Linked DNA regions of Hahella chejuensis KCTC 2396. The protein of the gene in region 1 interacts with the protein of each later gene in a pairwise test. Links are inferred from orthologs where the notes say so. Each region holds a gene or a part of one and is shown on either strand. Other genes may lie near its edges. The genes, in order: ftsL and HCH_RS08480.

The links.
Region 2: the proteins of ftsL (region 1) and HCH_RS08480 interact in binary tests that used the Escherichia coli proteins (3 or more experiments, as listed by UniProt). The link is inferred for Hahella chejuensis KCTC 2396 from one-to-one orthologs.

Annotation. Positions count from the first base shown.
Region 1 is NC_007645.1:6,009,025-6,020,558, forward strand. Bases 2,521-5,447 are described here. They hold ftsL (cell division protein FtsL), read right to left. Parts: upstream 4,219-5,447; coding sequence 3,823-4,218; downstream 2,521-3,822. Other genes in these bases: HCH_RS26430 (peptidoglycan D,D-transpeptidase FtsI family protein), read right to left, coding at 2,521-3,826; rsmH (16S rRNA (cytosine(1402)-N(4))-methyltransferase RsmH), read right to left, coding at 4,218-5,147; mraZ (division/cell wall cluster transcriptional repressor MraZ), read right to left, coding at 5,152-5,447. Outside these bases: HCH_RS26420 (UDP-N-acetylmuramoyl-tripeptide--D-alanyl-D-alanine ligase), read right to left, coding at 1-492; HCH_RS26425 (UDP-N-acetylmuramoyl-L-alanyl-D-glutamate--2,6-diaminopimelate ligase), read right to left, coding at 526-2,052; more of HCH_RS26430, read right to left, coding at 2,054-2,520; more of mraZ, read right to left, coding at 5,448-5,607; rsmI (16S rRNA (cytidine(1402)-2'-O)-methyltransferase), read right to left, coding at 6,431-7,279; HCH_RS26455 (penicillin-binding protein activator), read left to right, coding at 7,462-9,318; HCH_RS26460 (YraN family protein), read left to right, coding at 9,318-9,692; HCH_RS26465 (phosphoheptose isomerase), read left to right, coding at 9,742-10,335; HCH_RS26470 (ClpXP protease specificity-enhancing factor), read right to left, coding at 10,409-10,831; HCH_RS26475 (glutathione S-transferase N-terminal domain-containing protein), read right to left, coding at 10,891-11,523. UniProt on the Escherichia coli protein: Essential cell division protein. May link together the upstream cell division proteins, which are predominantly cytoplasmic, with the downstream cell division proteins, which are predominantly periplasmic.
Region 2 is NC_007645.1:1,898,564-1,909,975, forward strand. What follows is about bases 5,744-8,731. They hold HCH_RS08480 (septum formation initiator family protein), read left to right. Parts: upstream 5,744-7,092; coding sequence 7,093-7,371; downstream 7,372-8,731. Other genes in these bases: ispD (2-C-methyl-D-erythritol 4-phosphate cytidylyltransferase), read left to right, coding at 7,456-8,166; ispF (2-C-methyl-D-erythritol 2,4-cyclodiphosphate synthase), read left to right, coding at 8,163-8,654; truD (tRNA pseudouridine(13) synthase TruD), read left to right, coding at 8,656-8,731. Also shown: eno (phosphopyruvate hydratase), read left to right, coding at 1-1,024; more of truD, read left to right, coding at 8,732-9,624; 5'/3'-nucleotidase SurE, read left to right, coding at 9,733-10,482; HCH_RS08505 (protein-L-isoaspartate(D-aspartate) O-methyltransferase), read left to right, coding at 10,479-11,141; HCH_RS08510 (DUF368 domain-containing protein), read left to right, coding at 11,143-11,412. UniProt on the Escherichia coli protein: Essential cell division protein. May link together the upstream cell division proteins, which are predominantly cytoplasmic, with the downstream cell division proteins, which are predominantly periplasmic.

The DNA.
Region 1 (11,534 bases):
GGCGATTTCCCCCACCGCACTGGCGCCCAGCTCAAACACGGCGCTCCGGTGTTCTTCCGTTAGCTGCAGCAGGCTCAAAGGCACGCCGATGTGATTGTTAAAGTTGCCCTGGGTCTTACATACGTCGCCACGCTGCGACAATATAGAAGCCAACAGCTCCTTCACTGTGGTCTTGCCCGCACTACCGGTGACAGCCGCCACTGGACCGTTAAAGCGACTCCGGTTAAGCGCGCCCAGTCGCCCCAACCCCGCCAGACTATCCGGCACGATAATCTGCGCCACGTCCGCGTTCGCTTTGGCTTGCGCCATTACGGCGACAGCGCCCTGAGAGACGGCGGCGTCTATGTACTCATGGCCATCGAAGCGGTCGCCTTTCAGTGCGACAAACAAAGCGCCGGAGCAATCCGCCCTGGAGTCGGTCGTAACGCGCGTAAAAGCGACGCTGTCGCCCTCAGCCGCTCCGCCGACCGCTTTCGCAATGTCATCTGTCAACCAGTCTCCGATCATCGTCACTATCTCTTGTCTTCAAATTTCGCCGTTGGCGGAACTTCTCGCGCCTCGCGCGCCAACCACAGAAGCCAGACAGTCGCGGGCTATAGCTATGTCCGAGAACGGCAAACGCCGCCCCTGAATCTCCTGATAATCCTCGTGTCCTTTGCCTGCCAGTAAAATCACATCCTCTTGGGCCGCATGCTCCACGGCGAAGCGGATAGCGTCATTTCGAGGACGCACCACCTGAAAGTGCGCGCCTTGTTCCGCGCCTTTCACAATCTGCGCAACGATGCTCTCCGGATCTTCTCCGCGAGGGTTGTCATCAGTCAGCACCACTTCGTCCGCATACTGCGCAGCAACTGCGCCCATCAGAGGTCGCTTGCCTGGATCGCGGTCGCCGCCGCAGCCAAACACGCACCAGAGACGTCCCGGGCAATGCCTGCGCGCCGCCTTCAACGCAACTTCCAAGGCGTCCGGCGTGTGCGCGTAATCCACCAGGACAGTCGGCGCCTTGTCTTCATGCAGCCGCTGCATACGTCCAGCCACTGGCGTTAATCGCGCCAGCTGCTGACGCACAGCCTGCGGCTCCACCTTCAACGCTGACATGGCCGCACATGCAGCCAATGCATTGGATAAATTAAACTCGCCAACCAACGCCAATCGCGCAGGTTCGCGTGTTGCGCCAAGATCAAGCGCAAAACTCATTCCATCCGCGTCAAAATGAATGTCTTCCGCACATACATCCGCTGCGGTCTGATCTTGTTTTCCTATGCTGAACGTCAGCGTTTTCGGTCCTTGCAGCTCTTGCGCCCAGCGCGCACCATAAGGGTCGTCCTGATTGAACACTTTCCAGCGCACGGAATCCGACAGGAACAGCCGCTTCTTGGCCTCCGCGTACGCCTCAAGCGTGCCGTGATAATCCAAGTGATCCCGGGTGATGTTGGTCAACACCGCCACATCGAAGTTAACCCCCGCCGCTCTGTCCTGATCCAACGCATGGGAGGACACTTCCATCGCCACCAGTTCAATGCCTTCATCGCGCAGCTCCGCCAGCACCCTGTGCAAAGACACTGCATCCGGCGTGGTATGCGTAGTCGCTTTCAGGCTGTCTGGACGACCGTAGCCAAGCGTGCCTACTACCGCCGCGGACATTCCCAGCCCTTCCGCCATTTGCGCGACGTAATGGGTGACGGATGACTTACCGTTAGTACCGGTGACTCCCACTACTTTCATACGATGCGTCGCCTGACCGAAAAACCGGTGCGCGATAATCCCAACAACCGGTCGCACATTGGCCAGTTCAATAAAGACCACGTCGCCCTTTTCATACACATGCTGGCGCGTTCCCGGCAGCAGTACGGCGCGAGCGCCTCTGGCCAGCGCATCCTCTACATACTGAGCGCCATTTGAACTGACGCCCTCAGCCGCGACAAACAAAGCGCCGCTGGTTACTTTTCTGCTGTCCTGTTGAATATCAGATAGCCAACAGTCCAAAGCGGCCGGCACCTCCGCAATTCCCTTCAACAGTTCCGCCAGTCGTTGCTGCGCGATACCCGGCATATCAGCCTCCATTCCTTTTGCTATCGGAGCCGCTTGCTCCTGCAACCATTGGGATAGCCCGATCCGGCGCCACGTTTAACAGACGCAACGCATTAGCCACCACTCTGGCGAAAACCGGCGCGGAAACTTCTCCGCCGTAATATTCTGAACCTTGCGGCTCATTCATCACGATCGCCATCGCCAGTCTGGGCTTCTCTACGGGAGCCAAACCTGCAAACACCGCGTTATACGCGTCATCCGCATAGCCATGCTCGCCAACTTTGTGAGTGGTGCCGGTTTTTCCAGCCACACGATATTCGGCGACGTGAGCCCGAGTTCCTGTGCCGCCTTTTAACACCACAGTCTCCAGCATTTCTCTTATGTGTCTGGAAATGCCCGGCGACATAACCTGTTGTGGAGAAACGCCTTGCTGTCCTCCCCTGATCAAACTTACGGGCCTGCGTACGCCGTCAGCGGCGATCGCCATGTATGACTGCGCCAGCTGCAGCGCAGTGACTGACAGCCCGTAACCGTATGACAGCGTCGCCAGACGAATCGGCTGCCACTTGGTGAAGTTCGGCAACACGCCTACCGCTTCGCCTGGAAACTCAATGCCAGACGACTGTCCAAAGCCAGCCTGGTAGAAAGTTTCAAAAACCGCTTCTCCGCCGATTTTCAACGCCACCTTGCTGGTTCCGACGTTGCTGGACTTGGTAATGATAGAAACCAGATCCAACGTGCCGTAGTCGCGAGCATCGCGAATAGTCTGCCCATTCAAACGCAGGAAACCCGGACTGGTGTTGATCCGGGTTTCTGTTGTAAAACTCCCTGTCTTAAGCGCTGCGGCTATCGACAAGGGTTTGACGGTGGACCCGGGCTCGAACAAATCCGTCACAGCCCGATTTCGCAACCCCGAGGGGTTCATACTGTCCCTATTGTTGGGGTTGAACGAGGGCTGATTCACCATCGCCAACACCTCCCCGGTCCTCACATCCAATATCACCAGCGATCCGGATTTTGCGTTGTGCGCCTCCACCGCCGCCTTTAACTCCCGATACGCCATATACTGCAGACGCAAATCAATGCTGAGTTGCAGATCGGCGCCGGACTGCGCGTCTTGCAGCAGGCTCAAATCCTTGATCACATACCCCCGGCGGTCTTTCAGCACCTTTTTGCTGCCATTAACGCCGCGCAAATATTGATCAAAAGCCAGCTCAACGCCTTCCTGGCCTTTTTCGTCGATGTCCGTTATTCCCACGATATGCGCCGCCACTTCTCCAGCGGGGTAATAGCGTTTGAATTCGCGTTTTGCGTACAGCCCCTGCAGTTTCAGGTCCATCGCCAAGCGTCCGGTTTCCGGCGACAGCTGGCGCTGCACGTATATAAACTCTTTGCCTTTATGACGACGCAGTCTCTTCACCATTTCGTCAGACTGCATGCCAAGCAAATCCGCCAGCTTACGCCAGCCCTCATCATTCTCCTGCGCTTCTTGCGGGTTCGCCCACAAAGTCACGACCGGCGCGCTGACCGCTAAGGGCTCGCCGTTGCGATCCAATATCTTGCCTCGGGTCGCCTGAATCGGCTCAACCCGAACGGTGCGCATGTCGCCTTGCGAACGCAGGAATTCGTGATTAATTACTTGCAAGTCAATAACGCGCCAGACCAGCACGATAAAACACGCGACCAACATGATAGCCACAGCGTAATAACGCCAAAGCATCGCTGGGGCCGCCTGCCCGCTCTCGGCCTGCTCCATGGCGCCACGCCGAGCTGTCCGCCGGTCGCTGGTTTTCATCTCACAATCTCAATCTTTGTCGCGTCAGGCACATGCATGCCAAAGCGCTGGTCGGCAATCTGCTCCACTCGGCTGTGAGCGCTCCAGGCGCTTTCTTCCAGCAACAGCTGGGTCCATTCACGCTCGTAGCGATCTTTATCCCGCTGCAGCGTCTGTAGCTCAATAAACTGCTGCCGGTTCAAATGCACGGCATACACCGTGGCGACGCCGGACACCACCAGAGCAACCAACAATGACAATGTAATCAGCGCCCGCCCCTTGATCATGCTTGCGGCAAGGCGGCACGTCTCACCCCACCACTCCAGTACGACGGGCAAAATCGGCTCACGAACCGTTTTGCTGCGTCTGGTCGTCAGCGGCGTAGCCTGACCTGTAGAACGAATCAAAATCATCAACATTTCTCCAATACACGCATTACGGCGCTACGCGCCCGTACATTGGCCACGACTTCAGTTTCGCCTGCGCGGATTTTCTTACCTACCAGTTTTGCTTTTGGCGGCGCATCATCCACCACTGGCAGCCATTTCGGGGTCTTGGGCCCTCGCACAATATCCCGCATGTACTGTTTAACCATGCGGTCTTCGAGAGAGTGGAAGCTGATAACCGTCAGACGTCCGCCCGGCTTAAGCACTCCGAACGCCTGTTCCAGCCCCTGAGCCAGATCGTCCAACTCCCTGTTGATGAATATCCTGATAGCCTGAAACGCCCGCGTCGCCGGATTCTTGCCTTTCTCCCAACGGGGGTTGGCCGCCGCGACTATTTCCGCCAGCTGCAAGGTCCGGGTGATGGGTTGAGTTTGTCGCGCAGCCACAATGGCCTTCGCCATCCGCCGCGCAAAACGCTCTTCGCCCAGATCCCAAAGCACTTTGCTGATTTCTTCTTCTTTTGCGGTATTCACCCATTCTGAAGCTGATAGGCCGCTGTCCGGGTCCATACGCATATCCAATGGCCCGTCCTGCATAAAGCTGAAGCCTCTTTCGGCCTCATCCAATTGCGGAGAAGAGACGCCCAGATCAAGCAATACGCCATCCACCCCTGGCCATTGCAGTTCAGAAACGAACGAGGCCATGTCAGCAAAGGAACCTTGCCGGAACAGAAATCTGTCATCGCCAGAAAATCTTTCCATCGCCGTCCGCCTCGCACGTGGATCTTTGTCGATACCCAGCAGTCGCCCTTGCGGACCCAGCGCCTTCAATATCTCCGCACTGTGTCCGCCGCGCCCGAAGGTGCCATCTATATAAAGCCCATCCGCTTTGACGCCCAGAGCCTCAACAGCCTCGGCCAATAAAACCGTTACGTGTCCGTATTGATTACTTTCCATAGTGTTATAGCGCGATGTTCATCAGTTCTTCTGGGACATCCTGACCAAGCGCATCCTCGTCCAGATATTCATCGCGCCGCTTCGTCCAGTGATCTTCGTCCCACAACTCAAACTTCTTACCCTGACCCAATAGAATCAATTTCTTATCCAGATATGCGTATTCACGTAGCGGCTGGGACAACAACACGCGTCCCGCACCATCAATTTCCAATTCAGTGGCGTGGCCCAACAAGAGTCGTTGGATGCGCCGGGTCGCCGGGTTGTACGCAGGAAGCGCGGCGATTTGGCTTTCAATCTGCTCCCACTCCGGCAGCGGATAAATCAGAAGACAGCGTTCTTGTGTATCAATGGTCGCAATCATTTGGTTATTGCTTATTTCGGCAATACGATCCCGGTAACGCGTTGGCATGGCAAAGCGCCCCTTTGAATCCATGTTGATCGCATTGACGCCTCTAAACACTTATTCGCCCATCTCAGAAGGTTTTCGCCACAAAAAACCACAATCATCCACTTTTACCCACTTTTACACACTATAGAAAGCGGAAGGCAACATTTCAAGATGATTAAGTTACGGATGGGTCAATAATTTCCTCTTAAAAGACAAGTAGTTACAGAAAAAAAGGGGAAAAAATAAACAGATTTGAGACAAAAATAGCTTTGCAATCAAAGCGCTAGAGGAATTTCTTCAGATACAAGCTCGCATCTAAGAATATTTAGCTATAAAGACCACATCGGTAAATAAAACGAGGTATGTACACGCCCAACCAAGGGCCGCATAGTTTCATTGTTAAGAGAAGTTAACCCTGAAGCTCTCATACGCAAGAGCTTCAGGGTTAAAAAGAGAAAAGAAGAGCTTGTCTGTAAGCCGGGTTCTGTCGTGGACAGTCATTCATCTGGGATGCATGTCGCCATGCACCTCTAGCGACCTACCCGGACCCAGCGTGGGCCACGCCATTGGGTCCCTATTTGGTCTTGCTCCGAGTGGGGTTTTCCATCGCCATGGACTGTTACCAGCCATGCGGTGCGCTCTTACCGCACCATTTCAACCTTACCGGTCTGCCGAAGCAGACTTAGGCGGTATACTTTCTGTTGCACTTTCCGTCGACTCGCGCCGCCCAGGCGTTACCTGGCACTTTGCCCTGTGGAGCCCGGACTTTCCTCCATCTCGCGCCCAATAAAGGATGCGAAACAGCGACTGCCTAACAAGCTCTGGCGGCAAGATTAGCGATTTCCCTCTTCCGACACAAGCTTTGCGCCGACATGTCGCTGAAGAAGTCGCAAACTCACTCGCCCTTTAACGCCAACGCCTGCTGATAAAGCTCGTTCTTACCAACTCCCGTCAATGAGGACGCCAGCGCCGCCGCCTTCTTGACAGGTAATTCTTTGAGCAGCGCCTGTAGAAGTTGCGACACTTTGATTTCCACAAAGTCGCCCTGTTCTTTCCGCTCCCCTTTCACCAATACGACGAATTCACCGCGCTGCTGATTTCCATCCTCCTGCATCCAGGCTTTAATGTCCTGAACGCAGCCCGCCTTTATTGTCTCAAAGGTTTTGGTCAACTCTCTGGCGATCACCACTTCTCGAGCAGCCCCCATCACCACCTCCAAATCTTCCATCATCGCCAAGATCCGGTGAGGAGACTCATAGAACACCATCGTCCGGGGCTCGTCCGCCAATTCTTGCAAACGCCCTCGTCGACCTGAACCTTTGGCGGGCAGAAAGCCCTCGAAAACAAACCGCTCGCTAGGCATGCCGGAAGCAGACAAGGCCGCCACCAATGCACAGGCGCCGGGAACTGGTGTGACGATGAAGCCCGCCTCTCTGGTCGCCCGCACCAAAGGAAAACCCGGGTCCGATATCAGCGGCGTCCCTGCATCAGATATCAAAGCGATAGACTTGCCCACCGCCAACTCTGACAACAAACGCTCTGTTTTTGCTTCTTCATTGAACTGATGCAAAGACGTCATCGGCGCATCAACGCCAAAATGACTCAACAGTTTGCCGCTATGCCGGGTATCTTCCGCCGCAATCAGGTCTACCGATTTCAATATGGCGATCGCCCTGGGAGTCATATCATCCAAATTACCAATCGGGGTCGCTACTATGTATAAAACGCCCTTTGCTTCGCTCATAATTCTTTCATCTTGTTAATAACTGAAATTTCCACCCCAACCATGGCCTTTGCTAGAATGACCGTTGCTTTTATATTTACACTCGGCTTCTCGCATATCGCCGCCATTATAAAACCGCCGCGGCCGGCCTAAGTTAACCATAAATCCGGCCTGACTTATAACTATTGCTCCCTGGTAAGCGCATGCAGCGAAAACATAATTATTCATTTCACGTCCTGCTCTTAACATTACTCCTGTCTTTATTAGGCGGTTGTGAGGGCTTACCCGTCAAAGGCGGCGACTCTGGCGCACAAGACGCAACTACTCAAGACGAAGCGGAAAGACAACTCCAGCTCGCTAAAAATACATTGCCGCCCGAGCAAGCCAACCATCGCCTGAAAGCCCTGGACATATATATCGCACGCGGGGACTACGCAAACGCGCAAAAAGTGGTGGAATCCATCAACTCCACCACCCTGACCCTCCCCCAAATGGAGCAATATATTATTCTGGGCGCCACACTGGCCCTGGAGCAGAATCGAACAGATCAGGCTCTCTCTTATTTCAACGCAGCGCCTTCCGACGCTTTCGCCAGCCGTCCTGTAGACATTCAATTACGCGCCAATGAACTGCACGCCAAAGCGCTTATGGCGACAGGCTCATCTCTTGATGCTGCGCAGCTTCTGATTTATGCATCAGGCCTTTATACCGGCGAAGAATATTGGCGAGTACTTGACGATGTTTGGAATGCGTTGCGCGCCACTCCCAGCCTGGAGCTGAGCCGCGCCCTGGAAACGGCTCAAGACTATGACTGGCGGGGATGGCTTGAGCTTATAACCGCAGTACGCCAGAACCAGTTCAGCCTGGAAATGCAATTAGCTGCGCTGAAAAGCTGGCGCCGGCAATGGGCTGACCACCCCGCAGCGAGAAGACTTCCCGCCGAACTCAAGATGCTGGCGGAGCTACCCAATGAGCGCCCCAGCAAAATTGCACTGCTGGCTCCGCTAAGCGGCAATTTGGCTAAAGCAGGAGAAGCTATTCGTGACGGCTTTCTGGCTGCTTACTATCAGGATATCAACAGCAGCGAAAGCAATGGGCAAGGTCCAGAAATTCAGATCATAGATTCAGGCTCCATTGAAAATATCGCCGACCTCTATCTATCGTTGCAACTGGAAGGTTATGACCTGATTATCGGTCCCCTGGAGAAAGAAGCCGTCGCCCAGCTCGCCGGCTTCCCGGAACTCGACCCCCCCGTGCTTGCACTAAACTACCTGGACGAAGGCGTCGCCCCGCCTCCCGGCATGTACCAATACGGACTGGCCGCCGAGGACGAAGTGCGCCAGATAGCCAGAAAGCTAATATCGGAAGGAAAACGCGGCGTTGCAGTGATTTACCCTGACGCGCCATGGGCGATCAAACTCGCCAGCGTGCTGGACAGAGAATATCAAGCGGCCAACCTACCATTACCTATCCCATACAAATATGTAGATGGAGAAAATTATTCGGACGGAATAGCCCACCTCCTGCAGATCAATGCAAGCAAGCAAAGGGCCAGGAAACTGAAGTCGGTGGCAGGCAAGTTTGAATATGAGCCGCGCCGCCGGCAGGACATTGATGGAATCATCATGATCTCTACGCCTTATGTGGCCAGACAGTTGAAGCCTTTACTGCTGTTCCACTACGCCAGCGACCTGCCCGTCTACGCGACATCCCAGATATACGGCGGCGTCCCGCAGCCGGACAAAGATCATGATTTGAATGGTATTCACTTTACAGAAACGCCATGGCTGCTGAGTCAGTCTTTACCTCTCAAGCAAGATATTCGCTACGTTGCGGACACTACACGCTATGAAAGACTCTATGCGATGGGCGCCGACGCTTACACTATCGCCCCGCGGCTCAGCCTCATGCGTCAGTTCCCTGACAGTCAGATACAAGGAACGACAGGCAACCTATTTATGAACGAGTCTCAGCAGATTCGTCGCATTTTAGAATGGGCGATATTTGAAAGAGGCTTGGCGAAAGCCGAATTAAACAGCCCGGAGTCACCCCCCCAATAATGCCCTTCAAGCGCCTGATAAAGTCTATTGATATTGGACGCGCCGCAGAAAGCCAAGCGGAGAAATTCGCCCGCGCTCAAGGGTTCACTATCGTTGAGCGCAACTTTCGCTGCAAAGGAGGAGAGATAGACCTCATCGCCAGACATGGCGAGCACCTGGTATTCATAGAAGTTCGTCACCGCAGCAGCGATAAGTTCGGCAGTGCGGCGGAGTCCATCACCCAAAAAAAGCAGCAACGCATCATCCTTGCCGCCAATATATACCTTCAGAAGAAAGGTTTAACAAACATGCCATGTCGATTTGATGTTATCGTGGGGAACCTCAAATCAAACACCGGCTTCCAATGGATACCAGACGCATTTAGCTGCTGGTGACGCCACGTTTTCGCATCAACGTACATCACCGTTATTTCCGGATTTTTATATGAACAGTATCGAACGCATCATCCACCTCTTCGAAGAAAGCATTAAAGCGAAGCAAGTTTCCGCACAATCGCTTCCGCCACTGATTGAAGCGGCAGGCCAGTTGATGGTTCACGCACTTCTTAGCGATCACAAAATCCTTTCATGCGGCAATGGCGGATCCGCCGGAGATGCGCAGCACTTCTCCTCGGAACTGCTGAACCGTTTCGAGCGGGAACGCCCCAGCCTACCTGCAATCGCCCTGACGACTGACACATCAACACTAACTTCCATCGCTAACGACTACAGCTATAACGAAGTTTTTTCCAAGCAGATACGCGCCCTGGGTTCAGAAGGCGATGTACTTTTGGCGATATCCACCAGCGGCAACTCTGCAAATGTGATTCAAGCGATACAGGCGGCCCATGACAGAGGAATGCGAGTGATTGCCTTGACAGGCAAAGATGGCGGCAACATGGCCTCCCTGCTCCAAGCCGAAGATGTCGAGATTCGAGTTCCAATGACTTCCACTGCGCGCATCCAAGAAGTGCATCTATTAACAATCCATACTCTTTGCGACTACATCGACCGCGAAATTTTTGGCCCTATCGATTAACGCCAACAAAAAAGCCGGATACCTGGCTTCTTATCAGGCATCCGGCTCTTCAGGTTCTAAAAGCTCTAATTGTTTACTTAACGATCTTCAAGCTCGGTTTGGAACCATCTCTCCCCCCACCTTTCGGAGGAGGCGCTGGAGAAGATCCAGGCTTACTTTTACTGCCAGGCGGCTCCGGGGCCCCGCCTGGCTCAGAGCCAAAGACCATGCCTTGACCATTTTCCTTTGCGTATATCGCCAATACCGCCATTACCGGAACGGACACCTGACGCGGCACCCCGCCAAAACGAGCGCTAAACTCAAGATAATCATTACCTATACTCAAGCCACGCACCGCCTGCGGACTGATATTGAGAACGATCTGACCGTTGCTCACAAAATCACGCGGGACGTCTACGCCTTGAAGCGATGCATCGACAACCACATAAGGCGTCAGGTGATTATCAAGAATCCACTCGTTCAGAGCTCGCAACAAATAGGGACGACTGGGAGTCATTGGTTTTGCCAATTCAATTTGAGCTTAAGGGGCCTTGTTAGACCCCTCAGTTAGAAGTATCAGCTAAACATTTCCTGTTCGATGTCGGACAGGCTAGCTTTAAAGGACTCGCGCGAGAACAGGCGATCCATATACTTGATCAGCGGTTTAGCCGGCTTTTCAGGGAGCTCGATCTTCATGAGCTTCAGGCGCCACAACAATGGAGCGACGCAGCAATCTACAATTGTAAACTCCTCGCTCATGAAATACGGCTTCTCTGAAAAGATGGGAGCAGCAGCTATCAGACTTTCACGAAGCTGTTTGCGCGCCTCTTCAACCTCAGCAGTATCAGATTTACCTTGCAGAACTATATCCGCCAGACTGCACCAATCTTTTTGGATTCGGTACATCAACAAACGGCTCTGCGCCCGCGCAACCGGATATACCGGCAAAAGCGGCGGATGAGGAAAACGCTCATCCAAGTACTCCATCATGATGTTTGGTTCGTACAGCGACAGCTCACGATCCACCAGGGTTGGCAGCGTGTTATAAGGATTTAGGTCAGCAATTTCCGCAGGCTTATCATCAGGATCAACATCGATGATGTCTACCGCCACCCCTTTCTCAGCCAAAACAATACGGACTCTATGACTGTAGTGGCTCTGCGGATCAGAAAAAAATGTCATTGATGACCGTTTGGTCACGACTCCCATAGAATTACCTC
Region 2 (11,412 bases), 4.1 Mb from region 1 along the record:
TCGCATCATGATTGATCTGGATGGCACTGAAAATAAAGCCAATTTGGGCGCCAATGCGATTTTGGCGGTGTCTTTGGCGGCTGCGAAGGCGGCGGCGCAAGAAAAAGGCGTGCCTCTCTACGCACATATTGCAGACATCAATGGTACGTCTGGCCAGTACTCTATGCCTGTGCCAATGATGAACATTCTCAATGGTGGAGAGCATGCAGACAATAATGTCGATATTCAGGAGTTCATGGTCCAGCCAGTGGGTGTGGCCAGCTTCCGTGAAGCGCTGCGTGTTGGCGCCGAAATTTTTCACAATCTGAAGAAAGTTTTGCACGACAAGGGGCTGAATACGGCTGTCGGAGACGAGGGTGGCTTCGCCCCTAATTTGCCATCTAATGAAGCGGCGCTGGCGGCGATTGAAGAGGCTGTCACCAAAGCAGGCTACAAGCTTGGTTCTGATGTGACCCTGGCGCTGGACTGTGCGTCTTCTGAGTTTTACAAAGATGGTCAGTACAATCTTTCTGGTGAGGGTAAAGTTTTCTCATCCGAAGAGTTTGCTGATTATTTGGGAGATTTGTCTCAACGTTATCCAATCGTCTCCATTGAAGACGGGATGGATGAGAGTGACTGGGACGGTTGGGCGGCTTTGACCAGAAAGCTGGGAGATAAGGTGCAGTTAGTAGGAGACGATTTGTTTGTTACTAACACCAAGATCCTCAAGCAAGGTATTGATAAAGGTATCGCCAACTCCATTTTGATTAAGTTCAACCAGATCGGCAGTCTGTCTGAAACGCTGGATGCTATCAAAATGGCGAAAGATGCCGGTTTTACGGCGGTAATCTCTCACCGTTCTGGCGAAACTGAAGATACAACCATTGCAGACTTGGCTGTTGCTACTAGTGCAGGACAAATCAAAACTGGCTCATTGTGTCGCTCAGACCGTGTGGCGAAGTACAACCGTTTGCTGCGAATCGAAGAAGAGCTGGCTGGCAGTGCGCCTTATCGTGGCCTTAAAGAGATTAAAGGGCAGGAGTAACCACTGTTCAAAAAAGGAGGGCGCGAGCCCTCCTTTTTGCTGTCAGGGATCTGCTAACGGGGGAGTGTGAAAACTTTTTAAATAAAAGTTAAAAAATGGAGTTGACGTGAAAGAGTAGGTGCGTATAATGCGCCCCACTTCGACGGGGAAGCCGGTCGGAAGGGAGGGAGAAGCGGATTCGAGAGAATCGGCGGCGCTAAAAAGGAGTTGACACTGAAGATTGAAAGTGTAGAATGCGCGCCTCGGTCGGAGAGAGTCTCCGAAAGAGAAAGTTCTTTAAAAAGTTAATCAAGCAATTTGTTGTGGGCGCTAACTGAGGCGGATCTGGAAAAGATTAAGTCTTAAGTTAGTGACTCGTACAATTCATGAGTGAGCAATCACTCAAGAGTACAGTAGTTTTAACTTGAGCAAGATTAAGAATCTTACTGATTCACACTCTTTAAACTGAAGAGTTTGATCATGGCTCAGATTGAACGCTGGCGGCAGGCTTAACACATGCAAGTCGAGCGGTAACAGTCCTTCGGGAGCTGACGAGCGGCGGACGGGTGAGTAAAGCATAGGAATCTGCCTGTTAGAGGGGGATAGCCCGGGGAAACTCGGATTAATACCGCATACGCCCTACGGGGGAAAGCAGGGGATCTTCGGACCTTGCGCTAACAGATGAGCCTATGTCGGATTAGCTAGTTGGTAGGGTAAGAGCCTACCAAGGCGACGATCCGTAACTGGTCTGAGAGGATGATCAGTCACACTGGAACTGAGACACGGTCCAGACTCCTACGGGAGGCAGCAGTGGGGAATATTGGACAATGGGGGCAACCCTGATCCAGCCATGCCGCGTGTGTGAAGAAGGCCTTCGGGTTGTAAAGCACTTTCAGTGGGGAGGAAAGGGCAGTTGCTAATATCAGCTGCAGTTGACGTTACCCACAGAAGAAGCACCGGCAAACTCCGTGCCAGCAGCCGCGGTAATACGGAGGGTGCGAGCGTTAATCGGAATTACTGGGCGTAAAGCGCGCGTAGGCGGTTGCTTAAGCTAGGTGTGAAATCCCCGGGCTCAACCTGGGAACTGCACTTAGAACTGGGCGACTAGAGTTTTGGAGAGGAGGGTAGAATTCCAGGTGTAGCGGTGAAATGCGTAGAGATCTGGAGGAATACCAGTGGCGAAGGCGGCCCTCTGGCCAAAAACTGACGCTGAGGTGCGAAAGCGTGGGGAGCAAACAGGATTAGATACCCTGGTAGTCCACGCCGTAAACGATGAGAACTAGCCGTTGGGGTCCTTAGAGACTTTAGTGGCGCAGCTAACGCGATAAGTTCTCCGCCTGGGGAGTACGGCCGCAAGGTTAAAACTCAAATGAATTGACGGGGGCCCGCACAAGCGGTGGAGCATGTGGTTTAATTCGAAGCAACGCGAAGAACCTTACCTGGCCTTGACATCCAGAGAACTTTCCAGAGATGGATTGGTGCCTTCGGGAACTCTGAGACAGGTGCTGCATGGCTGTCGTCAGCTCGTGTTGTGAAATGTTGGGTTAAGTCCCGTAACGAGCGCAACCCTTGTCCCTATTTGCCAGCACTTCGGGTGGGAACTTTAGGGAGACTGCCGGTGACAAACCGGAGGAAGGTGGGGACGACGTCAAGTCATCATGGCCCTTACGGCCAGGGCTACACACGTGCTACAATGGGGCGTACAGAGGGTTGCGAAGCCGCGAGGTGGAGCTAATCTCTTAAAGCGTCTCGTAGTCCGGATTGGAGTCTGCAACTCGACTCCATGAAGTCGGAATCGCTAGTAATCGCGAATCAGAATGTCGCGGTGAATACGTTCCCGGGCCTTGTACACACCGCCCGTCACACCATGGGAGTGGGTTGCACCAGAAGTAGCTAGTCTAACCTTCGGGGGGACGGTTACCACGGTGTGATTCATGACTGGGGTGAAGTCGTAACAAGGTAGCCGTAGGGGAACCTGCGGCTGGATCACCTCCTTAAACGATATCCAACTGTCTCAGTTTGGCGTCCACAACAAATTGCTTGATTGGCGAGTAGAGAGCTTACTTAAGGGTCATCAGACCCGTGACGCAATCGCGAGATTGCAAGTTCTGGGTCTGTAGCTCAGGTGGTTAGAGCGCACCCCTGATAAGGGTGAGGTCGGTGGTTCAAGTCCACCCAGACCCACCAGAATTTCCTTTTTCTTGGTGAATAACTGAGTGTGATTAGGAAGATTATGGGGCTGTAGCTCAGCTGGGAGAGCGCCTGCCTTGCACGCAGGAGGTCAGCGGTTCGATCCCGCTCAGCTCCACCATTCATAGAATGGTAGTAGTACGGTTGACGATTAAGTAAGTGAAGTCTGACGTATCAGATGATAGAAACGAATACAGCATGAAAGTTTCAGAAAGATGACTGTATTGGTTTCTGGCATTTGGTCAGAGAAGCTCTTTAACAATTTGGATAAGCAAAGTAAAAACCAACGTGGTGACAGATGAAGTTTATTTGTCACTCAACGGATAGGTTTTACTGAGTAGTTATACTCAAGCGCAATATCGGCGAATTATTGTTACGGTGAAACCAGCGCTGTGTGGCTTGAAGTGATGGCAGTAATGAAATTACTTCGGGTTATATGGTCAAGTGAATAAGCGCATACGGTGGATGCCTTGGCAACTGGAGGCGATGAAAGACGTGAAAGCCTGCGATAAGCGTCGGCGAGGTGGCAAATAACCTTTGACCCGGCGATCTCTGAATGGGGAAACCCACCTGATTTATCAGGTATCCTGCACTGAATCCATAGGTGTAGGAGGCGAACCGGGGGAACTGAAACATCTAAGTACCCCGAGGAAAAGAAATCAACCGAGATTCCCTCAGTAGCGGCGAGCGAACGGGGATCAGCCCTTAAGCTTTGTGACAGATAGGAGAACGCTCTGGAAAGTGCGGCCATAGTGGGTGACAGCCCCGTATCTGAAATCTTATCAAAGTGAAATCGAGTAGGTCGGGACACGTGTTATCTTGACTGAATATGGGGGGACCATCCTCCAAGGCTAAATACTCCCAGTTGACCGATAGTGAACCAGTACCGTGAGGGAAAGGCGAAAAGAACCCCTGTGAGGGGAGTGAAATAGAACCTGAAACCGTATGCGTACAAGCAGTGGGAGCAGATTTATTCTGTGACTGCGTACCTTTTGTATAATGGGTCAGCGACTTACGTTTAGTGGCGAGCTTAACCGAATAGGGGAGGCGTAGGGAAACCGAGTCTGAATAGGGCGAATTAGTCGCTAGGCGTAGACCCGAAACCGAGTGATCTAGCCATGGGCAGGTTGAAGGTTGAGTAACATCAACTGGAGGACCGAACCGAAATCTGTTGAAAAAGATTCGGATGACTTGTGGCTGGGGGTGAAAGGCCAATCAAACTCGGAGATAGCTGGTTCTCCCCGAAAGCTATTTAGGTAGCGCCTCGGACGAACGCCTACGGGGGTAGAGCACTGTTTGGGCTAGGGGGTCATCTCGACTTACCAACCCCATGCAAACTCCGAATACCGTAGAGTGATATCCGGGAGACACACGGCGGGTGCTAACGTCCGTCGTGAAGAGGGAAACAACCCAGACCGCCAGCTAAGGCCCCCAAGTCCATGTTAAGTGGGAAACGATGTGGGAAGGCAGAGACAGCTAGGAGGTTGGCTTAGAAGCAGCCACCCTTTAAAGAAAGCGTAATAGCTCACTAGTCGAGTCGGCCTGCGCGGAAGATGTAACGGGGCTCAAACATGGCGCCGAAGCTGCGGATTCATCCAATGGATGAGTGGTAGGGGAGCGTTCTGTAAGCTGATGAAGGTGTGTCGAGAGGCATGCTGGAGGTATCAGAAGTGCGAATGCTGACATGAGTAACGATAATGCGGGTGAAAAACCCGCACGCCGGAAGACCAAGGGTTCCTGCGCAACGCTAATCGGCGCAGGGTGAGTCGGCCCCTAAGGCGAGACCGAAAGGTGTAGTCGATGGGAAATCGGTTAAAATTCCGATACTTTGTATTGCTGCGATGGGGGGACGGAGAAGGCTAGGTCAGCCTGGGATTGGTAGTCCAGGTTTAAGCCTGTAGGCAGTGTGTTTAGGCAAATCCGGACACACAATGCTGAGGGGTAATGACGAGCTCTCTTTAAGAGAGTGAAGTGATTGATGCCCAGCTTCCAGGAAAAGCCTCTAAGCTTCAGGCAATACAAAACCGTACCCCAAACCGACACAGGTGGTCAGGTAGAGAATACCAAGGCGCTTGAGAGAACTCGGGTGAAGGAACTAGGCAAAATGGTGCCGTAACTTCGGGAGAAGGCACGCCGTCATGTACGTGAAAGCCTTGCGGCTGGAGCGGAAGGCGGTCGAAGATACCAGGCCCCTGCGACTGTTTATTAAAAACACAGCACTCTGCAAACACGAAAGTGGACGTATAGGGTGTGACGCCTGCCCGGTGCCGGAAGGTTAATTGATGGGGTTAGCGTAAGCGAAGCTCTTGATCGAAGCCCCGGTAAACGGCGGCCGTAACTATAACGGTCCTAAGGTAGCGAAATTCCTTGTCGGGTAAGTTCCGACCTGCACGAATGGCGTAACGATGGGGGCGCTGTCTCCACCCGAGACTCAGTGAAATTGAAATCGCTGTGAAGATGCAGTGTATCCGCGGCTAGACGGAAAGACCCCGTGAACCTTTACTATAGCTTCACAGTGGACTTTGAACCTGCTTGTGTAGGATAGGTGGGAGGCTTTGAAGCGAGGACGCCAGTTCTCGTGGAGCCATCCTTGAAATACCACCCTGGCATGTTTGAGGTTCTAACTCTGACTGGTAATCCTGGTCGAGGACACTGTGTGGTGGGTAGTTTGACTGGGGCGGTCTCCTCCAAAAGAGTAACGGAGGAGCACGAAGGTGCGCTAAGTACGGTCGGACATCGTACGGTTAGTGTAAAGGCAAAAGCGCGCTTAACTGCGAGACAAACACGTCGAGCAGGTACGAAAGTAGGTCTTAGTGATCCGGTGGTTCTGTATGGAAGGGCCATCGCTCAACGGATAAAAGGTACTCCGGGGATAACAGGCTGATACCGCCCAAGAGTTCACATCGACGGCGGTGTTTGGCACCTCGATGTCGGCTCATCACATCCTGGGGCTGAAGCCGGTCCCAAGGGTATGGCTGTTCGCCATTTAAAGTGGTACGCGAGCTGGGTTTAGAACGTCGTGAGACAGTTCGGTCCCTATCTGCCGTGGACGTTGGAGATTTGAGGAGAGTTGCTCCTAGTACGAGAGGACCGGAGTGAACGAACCGCTGGTGTTCGGGTTGTGATGCCAATCGCATTGCCCGGTAGCTACGTTCGGACGGGATAACCGCTGAAAGCATCTAAGCGGGAAGCCCCCTTCAAGATAAGATCTCCCTGAGGACTTGATCCTCCTAAAGGGCCCTTGTAGACCACGAGGTTGATAGGCTGGGTGTGTAAGCGCTGCGAGGCGTTGAGCTAACCAGTACTAATTGCCCGAGAGGCTTGACCATATAACACCGAAGTAATTTACCGGTATTGATTGAGTATAACTGCTTATCCAAGTTAAAGGTCTTCTGACCAAGCGCCAACTAGACAAGCTAGAACTAAGACAAAGCTTAACGGTTTTGCCTGATGATCATAGCGGACTGGAACCACCTGATCCCATTCCGAACTCAGAAGTGAAACAGTCCAGCGCCGATGGTAGTGTGGATTCCCATGCAAGAGTAGGTCGTCGTCAGGCTCTTAATACGAAGAACCCGTCCCCGTGACGGGTTTTTTTATGTCAAAAGAACACCAGCTGTGCTGAATCATCTATCCTGCTCCTGTACTATTGTTCCTCACCTCTAATCGAGTTCGATTCTTTCAACTCGGTTAACCCAAAAAAGAAATGCCATTAAATTTATGTAGTTATAAGTGTTTTTTACTGGAAATTATCAACACTTATCGACTATAAATATTAGAGTCTATAAAATAAGCGATTCCGCCACTAAAAAGAGCATTGCCATGGCGGAACTTGCTTGAAAGAGCAGGGACGCAAAATGTCATTGACGACGGAAATATAACCTCATTGTCGTTCTGCTATGCGTGTAAATTGGTTGTGGACAGTTTTGGCGCTAATTATCTGCGTCCTTCAATTCCGTCTTTGGGTGGGCGAGGGGTCATTCGCCCAGGCTTGGGTTCTTGATCGTCAGGTCGAGAGTCAGAAGGAAGAGAATAAGCAATTGGTGGAAAGGAATCGCAGGCTTGAAGCTGAAGTAATGGAATTGAAACTCGCGCAGAGCGCAATAGAAGAGAGAGCTCGCAGTCAATTAGGGATGGTGTATCCCGACGAACAATTTTATTTGCTCATCGAAAACTGAACCTTTCTTGATTTTCCTTATTCGCTTCACAGATACTAGCCCGGTTTTGACAGAAATCGAGCTTGGTTAGTGTTTGTTGACAGTATGGAAGAGCATAAGCTTTGGGTGATAGTGCCCGCCGCTGGCGTTGGTTCTCGTATGGGGGGCGAACGCCCTAAGCAGTATTTGAAATTGATTGATCGAAGCGTTCTTGAGCATACGCTGGATCGTTTACTATCAGCGCCTGGAATATCACAGATTTATTTGCCTCTTCACCCGCAAGATAAATGGTGGCCTGAGATTGCTGATAAATACACTGGAAAAGTAATATCAGTTGCTGGAGGCGAGGAACGCTCGACTTCAGTGCTTAATGCCTTAGAGAAAATAGAGTCTCACGCTGCTATTGAGGACTGGGTGCTTGTCCATGATGTTGCTCGTCCCTGTTTTCGAATCAGCGATATTTCCAATCTGATGCGTTTGCTATGGAATACCCAGCCTGGTGGGCTCTTGGGTGTACCTGTTGCAGACACAGTAAAAAGGACCAATGAAAAAGGTGAAGTGTTAGCTACTGTGTCCCGGGCCAACCTCTGGCGGGCGTATACCCCGCAGATGTTTCGGTTTGGCGCTTTGTTGTCGGCTCTGAGGCAGGGGAGCGAGAAAGGTGTACACATTACCGATGAAGCATCAGCTATTGAAGCTCAAGGCTTGAAGCCGGTAATGGTAGAGGGGCATAGCGATAATATCAAAATTACCCACCCTCAGGATTTGCCTCTGGCGGAGATATTTTTACGCCGTATTATGCAGGAAGAAGAATGAGTTTATTTCGAATCGGCCATGGCTTCGATGTCCATGCGTTTTCCGAAACTGGCGACTTAATTGTCATTGGTGGAGTGAACATTCCACATGAGCGTGGTTTGCAGGCTCATTCAGATGGCGACGTCTTACTACATGCAATATGTGACGCATTACTGGGGGCGGCAGCCTTTGGAGATATTGGCAAACATTTCCCCGATACTGACCCTTCGTTTTCTGGGGCTGATAGCCGAAACCTACTTCGCTCTGTGGTTAGCAAGCTGCACCAGAAGGGATACAAGATAGGGAATATTGATGGAACCATCGTTGCGCAAGCTCCTAAGATGGCTCCCCATATAGAAAGTATGCGGGTCAATATTGCCTCTGACTGCAATGTTTCGATTGATTGTATAAACGTAAAAGCCACTACCACAGAAAAACTGGGTTATACCGGCCGTAAGGAAGGCATTGCCTGTCATGCGGTAGCATTGCTCGAGGCGCAAAAGAACTAATATGAATTTTGATCTTAACTTCCCTGGACTTTGGACTGACTCAGCCCCTGGAATATGGCGTCAAACGCCGGAAGACTTCGGCGTAGATGAACTGTGGACGCCTCCGGATTCGGGAGGAGAGCATGTTTTATTACATATTGAAAAACGCGGGCAGAATACCGAGTGGGTATCTCGTAATCTCGCGCGTTTTTGTGGTGTGCGTGACTTTGATATCGGGCTAATGGGATTGAAGGATCGTCATGCAGTGACGAGACAATGGTTTTCTGTTTATTTGGGGATACGTCCTGAGCCAGATTGGAGTCAGTTACAGATTGAAGGCGTAGCAGTTCTCAGCGTTACTCGAACGCAAAAGAAATTACGCCGTGGCGATCACTCAGGAAATGCTTTTAAGATCTGGGTCAGGCAGGTGGAAGGTGTTCACGAGCAAATCGATGAAAAGCTTTCATACATTCAGGCGAATGGTTTTCCTAACTATTTCGGAGACCAGCGCTTTGGTCATGATGGTTATAACTTACAACGCGCGCATGCATGGTTTGTAGAAGGCCAAAAGCCAAAAAAGAAGGCCCATCTGGGAATGTATTTGTCTGCGGCGCGCTCTTATTTATTTAATGAAATTCTGGCTGAGCGCGTTCGTCGAGGTGACTGGTCAACCATGATTGATGGGGATGAAGGCGCTCCTGCCGCCAGCTCTGTCGTGTCTGAATCCACTGTTCCTACAGGCCCTATGTTGGGAGGACCGGAGTTTTTGTCTGGGACGGCCGGAGAAATTGAACAACTGAGAACGGCATCTTTATCAGAATGGCTGACAGCTATTCACAAAGACGGCGCGCGGACAGCGCGGAGGCCTTTTGTCGCCAAGCCTGTAGATATGAGTTGGCAGTGGGCCGGCGACGATATTGAGCTGACGTTTTCTCTTGGCTCCGGCTGTTTCGCCTCTGTATTGCTGGACCAAGTATTTAGATTAAACTGATTCCAGCCAAACCTGTTTACTAATAGCTATTCCCATTGTCACTCTCATTGATGCAATTGACTGTAAAAGGCTGGTGATGAGGGAATAGCGAAAAAAGGAAAAGCGGTAGTGAAATTATTATTGTCCAATGACGATGGCGTGCATGCGCCGGGTTTGTCGGCTCTGGCGGATGAGCTGAAAAATATTGCTGAAATCCGAGTGATTGCGCCAGATAGAGATCATAGCGGAGCAAGTAACTCTCTGACGTTGACTCGCCCTTTGATTCTGCAGAAAACCTCACAGGGTTTCTTCGCCGTTGATGGCACGCCGACAGACTGTGTGCATATGGGGCTGAGCGAAATGTTTGGTTATGATGCGGAGCGAGTCGTCTCTGGCATTAACTCCCACGCAAATCTGGGAGATGACGTTTTGTACTCCGGCACCGTTGCGGCGGCTATGGAAGGTCGTTTTCTGGCGCAACCGGCCATTGCGGTTTCGTTGGTGAATAGGGGACAAGAAAACTATGCGACTGCAGCGAAAGTGGTCGCCAACTTACTACTAAGACAACTAAAATCGCCCATCGCTCCACGCACGGTACTGAACGTGAATGTCCCCGACGTACCGTTGGAGGACATCCGCGGTATTCAGCTGACGCGATTAGGGCATCGTTTAAAAGGTGGCGAGCCGCATGAAATCGTAGATCCTCGCGGACGTAAACGCTATTGGATTGCAGCTGCAGGAGAGGGAGACGATGCGGGCCCGGGGACAGATTTTTACCCGGTGGAGCACAACTATGTCTCCATTACGCCTATTCATGTAGATATGACTCGCTACGACGCCTTTAACCAACTACAGGATTGGCTGGGAGAGACTGAGTGAACTTCGACTTGCAAGGCATTGGCATGACATCGCGGCGTACGCGTCTGCGTTTGATTGAGCGCTTGCGGAAAAACGGAATTCAGAACGAAGCGGTGTTGGAGGCGATGACGGAAATCCCTCGGCATATTTTTGTCGATGAGGCTCTCGCGCATCGGGCCTATGAAGATACCGCTCTGCCGATAGGGCATTCCCAAACGATCTCGCAGCCTTATATCGTGGCTCGTATGACTGAACTGCTGTGCAGTGGTTGGAAGCCGAAACGGGTATTGGAAGTGGGCGCTGGCTCTGGTTATCAAACCGCGATTCTGGCCCGGCTGTCTACACAGGTTTATACCGTTGAGCGGATTGCGCCGCTGCTGGAAAAAGCGAAACTGAGATTCAAGGCGCTAAAGTTAAATAACGTTAGCGCCAAATTATCCGATGGGCGTTGGGGTTGGCCTGAACAGGGGCCTTTCGACGCAATTATGGTGACTGCGGCTCCGGAGCAGACGCCGTCGGAGTTGCTGGAGCAACTGGCGGACGGCGGGCGTCTCGTCATTCCGGTTGGCAGTGGAAGCGAACAGATGCTGAAAGTCTACAAAAGGCAAGGCGCGGAAATAGAGGAGAGCAGTTTGGAGCAGGTTCGATTTGTGCCTTTATTAGGGGGCGTTGTTCGATAGCATGTGGAAAACTTATCTGAAAGGCGTGGCCATGGGGGCCGCGGATATTGTTCCGGGTGTTTCCGGCGGTACGATCGCATTTATTTCCGGTATCTACGAGCGGCTGATTTCAGCTCTTGGGCGTATTCGCCCAGAACTGATTAGTATTTGGCGCGCGCAAGGGTTTGCGGCGGTTTGGAAAGACATCGATGGTACTTTTCTGTCGACATTGTTTGCTGGCATTCTCACCAGTGTCTTTACGCTGTCCAGAATCATTAGCTCGCTATTGCAG